One region of the Vibrio frigidus genome, then DNA from elsewhere that is predicted to be linked to it. Evidence: riboswitches for the same ligand, from Rfam matches in the RefSeq annotation. Region 1 holds a riboswitch; the other holds the start of a gene.
What was found. Region 1 has a riboswitch for thiamine pyrophosphate ahead of thiD (bifunctional hydroxymethylpyrimidine kinase/phosphomethylpyrimidine kinase). Riboswitches for the same ligand answer to the same signal wherever they lie in the genome.
Positions count from the first base shown of each region.

Region 2: linked by a shared signal. The riboswitch ahead of thiB (thiamine ABC transporter substrate binding subunit) and the one ahead of thiD (bifunctional hydroxymethylpyrimidine kinase/phosphomethylpyrimidine kinase) in region 1 are both predicted to bind thiamine pyrophosphate.

Region 1 is NZ_JBCDMC010000015.1:50,562-53,980, reverse strand. It holds gene AACW90_RS20440 (bifunctional helix-turn-helix transcriptional regulator/alpha/beta hydrolase) at 1-1,643, opposite strand, end outside; TPP riboswitch at 1,788-1,898, shown strand; gene thiD (bifunctional hydroxymethylpyrimidine kinase/phosphomethylpyrimidine kinase) at 1,980-2,870, shown strand; gene AACW90_RS20430 (ABC transporter ATP-binding protein) at 2,863-3,419, shown strand, end outside.
Region 2 is NZ_JBCDMC010000013.1:62,801-66,219, forward strand. It holds gene mpl (UDP-N-acetylmuramate:L-alanyl-gamma-D-glutamyl-meso-diaminopimelate ligase) at 1-997, shown strand, start outside; gene AACW90_RS19490 (flavin prenyltransferase UbiX) at 1,047-1,664, shown strand; TPP riboswitch at 1,740-1,868, shown strand; gene thiB (thiamine ABC transporter substrate binding subunit) at 1,916-2,911, shown strand; gene thiP (thiamine/thiamine pyrophosphate ABC transporter permease ThiP) at 2,998-3,419, shown strand, end outside.

The sequences.
Region 1 (3,419 bases):
TGAACGGGAACATGTTGGTCCAGACTGCCATGCCATATCGTTACTGGTGAAACGATAGTTTCAAAATCAATGTTCCATAGACGACTAAGAATGACCAGATCTTCGCAAAAGGCATTCGGTCCTTGCCGCATCGCTTCTCTGAACGCCAATAAAAAATTATCAGTGACTTCTGTTTCCGACAATGCTGCCGCGTCGCTCTTACACAAATGTTGATAAACCTGATCAAAATACAACTCGTGATCTTTCATCAAATTATTGGTGATAATCTTTAAAAGAGGATGCAGTATCGACGGAGCTCTCATCGCGATTTGCGCCAAAAACTTATTACTGGATTTTACGCCATGGAAAAGATTGATTGGTTGGTAAGGAGTCACAGTACTAACAATCGTCGTATGCACTATCCGTTCTTTTAATAGGGACGCCGCCGCCAAGGCATAAGGCCCTCCACCACAAAACCCCATAAGAGAATATCGATCCAAATTGAGACAGTCCGCCAACGTATCTACGTCACGTGCGATACTCGCCAAAGTACGATGTGGATCAGCCGTTGATAAGCCAAACCCTGGACGATCAATGGTAATTAAACGAATATTATGGTCAAAAAGAGTCCGATTGTTTGGATGTTGCTGCAGTCGTGAACCCGTACTCGGTGGAAACAAGATAACGGGAATACCGTTTTTTCTGCCTATATCACTGAATCCTAACTGCCTCTCATCACTGACTTTACAGACTTGATGATAGCACGCAGTTTCAAAAATAAGCTTGGATTTTAGCGAACTGACCGTGTCTCGAGTTTCCGCTGTAGGATTCATCAAAATCAGCTTCATTAACTCACTTTGCCGGTGGCAATCTGTTTTTTGAAAGACAGATTTTAACTGAGTCCGAATGGTATTAATCGAAACACTGTGACTATCGCTAATCTCATTCAACGTTTTATTATGCGCCAGTTTTTCGACCAGTCTCTGCTCGGCTTTCGTTAAGTTGTAGCGCTGACAGAACCCGGTTAGATTGGGTTTTACATCTACATTTTGATTTGCGAAAAGAACCAGTATATTACTACCAAGCTGATATTGATCATCAATCCGAGACAAACTAATACTCGCTGGATTCGTTTGGAAACTGTCACGCAAACGCATTGTCGCCTCGCGTTCTTCCCCTTTAAGATCAATCAGTTCAGACAGCAGTTTATTGAACCGCTGTTGTTGGGAGTTGAGCGAGAATACAACATGACCACCCTCTATTTTCACTAAATCTGTGGTCTTTAGAAAGTCGAGTGCCAGTTGGTTCTGTTGCACCAACGACCCACTACCAGTAATAACAAAGGCAGGCAAAGGTAAGAAGTCGAATAGGCTCAATTGCAGATGTTGGTGCTCATCATTATCTTTCATTCTATTACTGATGGCGGCACTTCGCTCTAGGTGTTCAACGATAGTAGAAACCTGAGAAAGGCCTCTATACCTTTCGACCTCCCGCATTGATAACCGTTGATTTACCTGCGCAGTTGCGCTCACCACACGTTCTGCTTCCAGTGGTGGAAGCGTTGATGCTATCTGTTCCAACAAAACAGGCCACTGGGTCGGATCCAATGCAGTATCATAGATTTGCGCAACCAATTCTGGCGAAATTTGACCATTAGCATCCATTCTAGAGTTCTCTATGCAATAGTGAGCTTATCGTTCCAGCAACCATAGTATCGACCTGTTCAGTTGCAAACATTGACGAGAGTCATTGCGTAGCGCTTTTCGTTACCCAATGAATTTGCTACACTCCTGTGGCAAACATATTTTAGATATTAGTCGGGGAGCGATGGGCCACAACCCAAAGCTGAGACCATTTCGATGGGACCCGTTGAACCTGATGCAGTTAACACTGACGTAGGGAACTGATAGCCATGCCAAAATAAGGTTGTCTACATCCCGTAGCATACCTCGCTTATCTGGCTGCTGTTATTCCTTTACGATTACGTTTAGGAACCAAACATGACAGCAAAGCACACAACACCAATTGTACTTACCATTGCCGGTTCAGATAGTGGCGGTGGCGCAGGCATTCAAGCGGATATCAAAGCCATCTCGGCAACAGGCAGTTATGCTTGCTCCGTAATCACAGCTCTTACTGCACAAAATACTCAAGGCGTCACCGGCATCCTTCCCATCTCGTCTGAATTTGTAGAGCAGCAGATGGACGCCGTTTTTTCCGACCTTAATATCCAAGCCGTAAAAATCGGTATGTTGACTGACGTCAGCATTATAAAGACCGTCGCCAGAAAACTTCGCCAATATAAACCGAAACATCTTGTCATCGATCCCGTAATGGTTGCGACAAGTGGCGACCTTCTGCTAGAAAGCTCTGCCATCAGCACCTTAAAATCCGTTCTTTTGCCTTTAGCCACGATGATTACGCCCAATCTTCCAGAAGCCGCCGCCTTAACCGGTGAATCGGTTCCTAACACTGAAGCTGAAATGAATGCACTCATTGTAAAGCTGAGACAATTAGATACGCGAGCTATCTTGCTCAAAGGTGGGCACCTAGAATCTTCCGATAACAGTACCGATCTATTTGTCACCAGAGAGCATGTCGAACGCCTATCGACAGCGAGAATTAAAACGCAAAACACCCACGGTACAGGCTGTACGCTCTCCTCAGCTATAGCCAGCTATCTTGCACAAGGCTATAGGCTAAAAGAAGCCGTTCAACTCGGTAAACTCTATATTACTCAAGCAATTTCTCACGCTGACAAATTAGAGATTGGTTACGGTCATGGCCCTGTTCACCACTTTTTTCCAGGACACCAATTAATTCAAGACCATTATTTGTTTCCAACTCAGGCCGAAAACACACAATCCAATAGTGATGTTGAGTATGACTAATCCTGTACTCATTGAATTGAGAAATGCCTCTTTAGGCTACAAAGGTAGCCGGCAACCCATCCTCTCTGACTTGAACATGCAGATATCAAAAAAGCGATGGACCTCTATTTTGGGTAGAAGTGGCTGTGGAAAAACCACCTTGCTTCGCTTTCTCGCTGGCCTCTTAAATGACGACCTTGATTGGCAAGGAGACATGAAAAGCAGCCTTAACGGTGAGCTACACCAAAATGTCGCCTATATGGCACAACAAGATTTACTCATGCCATGGCTCAACGTCATGGATAACGTTTGTTTAAGCTTTAAATTTGGCAACGACATCTTGTCAGAAAAAGATAAACAAAAAGCGATTCAACTTATCGATCAGGTTGGGCTGTCGAATCAACGCCTTCAATTTCCTAATCAGCTTTCTGGTGGAATGCGTCAACGAGTCGCTCTTGCCAGAACGTTAATGCAGGATAAACCTTTGGTATTGATGGATGAACCGTTCTCTGCTCTGGATGCAGTGACTCGTTACCAGCTACAAAATCTCTCTGCCGCACTTTTACAGAA
Region 2 (3,419 bases), on a different contig from region 1:
ATGGATACTTGAAGATTGTGGTTACGAGCCAGGTTTCCTTGTGGGTGGTGTTTTAGGGAATTTTGGGGTATCTGCGCGTCTAGGAAACAGTATGTTCTTTGTCGTTGAGGCTGATGAATATGACAGTGCATTTTTCGATAAACGCTCAAAATTCATTCACTACCACCCTCGCACCTTAGTAATGAACAACCTCGAGTTCGATCATGCCGATATTTTTGATGATCTTGAGGCAATTAAGAAACAATTTCATCACTTAGTACGAACAATCCCGAGCAATGGTCGAATATTCTCCCCTAAATCCGAATTGGCGCTTCAAGATGTATTGAAAAGGGGGTGCTGGAGTGAACAAGAGCTGATCGGAGATGAATCTTGTGATTGGAAAACAGAGAAAATTAAAAAAGATGGCAGCGAATTCAATGTTTTTTTTCGAAGCGAATTAGTTGGTACGGTTAAGTGGGATTTGGTTGGTGATCATAATGTTAGTAATGCATTGATGGCGGTGGCAGCAGCAAGACATGTCGGTGTTACTGCTGATCTGGCTTGCGAATCTTTAGCGTCGTTCATTAATACCAAAAGACGACTTGAACTAAAAGGTGAAGTTGCAGGTGTCACGGTTTATGACGATTTTGCTCATCACCCTACCGCGATAGAACTGACACTGGATGGGTTGCGTAATAAGGTGGGGAAGAAAAAAATAATTGCGGTATTGGAACCTCGCTCAGCAACGATGAAGATGGGTATCCATAAAGAAACGCTCGCGACGTCGTTATCTAAAGCTGACTCTGTATACCTGTATCAGCCAAATAACTTAAAATGGTCAGTAGAAGACATTGCCAAACACTGTGCTCAACCTGCTTTTGTGAGTGATAATATAGACGTGTTTGTTGCTGAGATTTTGCAAGAGGCAGCGGAGGGCGATCAAATACTCGTGATGAGTAATGGTGGCTTTGACGATATTCACGATAGGTTGTTAGATGGATTGGCTAAGAGTAAATAGATTTTATCCAACCGAAATAGTAAACATTTTAACAATACAGAGAATGTAGATGATTAAAGAAAAAACAATTACCTTGGCATTTACTGGCGCCTCTGGTGCACCTTATGGTTTACGGTTGCTAGAATGCCTGCTAGCGGCAGATTATAAGGTTTACCTGCTCATTTCTTCAGCGGCTCGTGTTGTGATGGCAACCGAACACAATCTAAAGTTACCGAGTGGTCCTGAAGCGGCCAAAGCGGTGCTGATTAAACAACTGAACTGCAAACCTGAACGATTAGAAGTGTGTGGTAAAGAAGACTGGTTTTCTCCCGTTGCCTCAGGCAGTGCCGCACCTAAAAAAATGGTGGTTTGCCCCTGTTCTGCAGGTAGTGTGGCTGCCATTGCTCATGGCATGTCGGACAACCTCATAGAACGAGCCGCAGATGTGGTTATGAAAGAACGCGGTCAGCTATTGTTGGTTGTTAGAGAAACCCCTTTTTCTACATTGCATTTAGAGAATATGCATAAGCTTTCTCAGATGGGTGTGACTATTATGCCAGCGGCTCCGGGGTTCTATCATCAACCTAAAACTATCGACGATTTGGTGGATTTTATGGTGGCAAGAATATTAGATCATCTCGATATAGAGCAAAAACTCGTTGCGCGTTGGGGATATGACAATCGATAAATTGGCTTGTTAACATGGCGGATAAGCATCTGTTCTCGTGGCTAGTATCTTCATAACATTACGTATACAATCACTGTCGACTCATCGGGGTGCTCAATAGTTATTTTTTAAAATAATCAACTATTGGGCTGAGATTAAGTTTTCCTTAGAACCCGTACACCTGAACCAGATAATACTGGCGTAGGAATTGAGCGGGATAAATCAAAAGTCCTCCCTCAAGCCTGTGCCGCTCAAAACATGGAGAGCGTCCAGTGAAATACACTATTTCAACCTTAGCTTCAATATTAACAGTAATCCTTTCATTTTCTACTTTTGCCGCCGATAAACTGACGGTATACACCTATGATTCTTTTGCCGCCGATTGGGGCCCAGGCCCAAAAATTGAAAAAGCCTTTGAAGCTCAATGTGGTTGTGACTTAGAGTTTGTCGCATTAGATGATGGGGTGTCTATTCTTAATCGTTTACGTCTAGAAGATAGCAACAGTAAAGCGGACATCATTTTAGGGTTAGATACGAATTTAATGACGGAAGCAAAAAAGACAGGGTTGTTAACAGAACATAGCGTAGATACCTCTACAACAACACTGCCTAAGGGGTGGTCAGACAGTATATTTGTTCCTTTTGATTACGGTTATTTTGCTTTTGTATATAACAAAGATAATCTACAAAACCCACCTAAGAGCTTAAAAGAACTTGTTGAACAACGTGATGATTTAAAAGTGATATATCAAGATCCACGTACTTCTACACCTGGACAAGGTTTATTACTTTGGATGAAGTCTGTGTATGGTGATGACGTTAGTAAAGCGTGGGAAATACTGTCTAAAAAAACCGTGACCGTGACCAAAGGCTGGTCTGAATCGTATTCGATGTTTTTGAAGGGAGAAGCGGACCTTGTTCTGTCTTACACCACTTCTCCTGCCTATCATTTAATTGCTGAAAATGATGCAAAATATGCCGCGGCTATTTTTAATGAAGGGCATTACATGCAAACTGAAGTCGCTGCAAAAGTGAAAGGTTCCCAAAATCCTAAGCTCGCTGACGAGTTTATGAGCTTTATTCTAAGTAACGAATTCCAATCAGCAATGCCAACAGGTAACTGGATGTACCCAGTGACGAATGTTCCACTGCCTGAAGGTTTTGAGACGCTGACGGTTCCGGAAAAAGCACTTTCATATTCTTCTGATGAAGTGTCTAAAATGCGCAAAAACTGGATAAGAGAATGGCAATCAGCGTTAGTCCAATAATACTCAATCAGACATGTTTGTAATTGATTCCCCTGATTGGTATAAGCTGAATTTTCAATAGAGACTGTAGTGTCCGAGTGCCCTGAATTATGAATAAAACGCCGAAGTTAGGCATTGTTATTGCTGTGTTTATCGTGGTCTTTGTCACCTCGGCATTTGGGGCGCTTATTTCATACGCGCCCCATCTCGATCTTACTCAGGTAGTGTCTGACCCTTACTATCTACATGTCACCAAATTTAGTTTTTACCAAGCTTTTTTGTCAACGCTGCTCAGTGTTGGTTTAGCTATACCCGTAGCGCACTCGCTATCAAGACGGAATTTCATGGGTAAATCGTTTCTATTAAAGTTATTTTCAAGCACACTTGTTTTACCTGTTCTTGTGGGCGTTTTCGGTCTGTTAGCCATTTATGGAAATAGCGGTTTATTGGCGACGTGGCTCAATAAATGGGACGTTGAATTACCCTTTTCAATATATGGCCTAAATGGCATATTGCTCGCGCATGTATT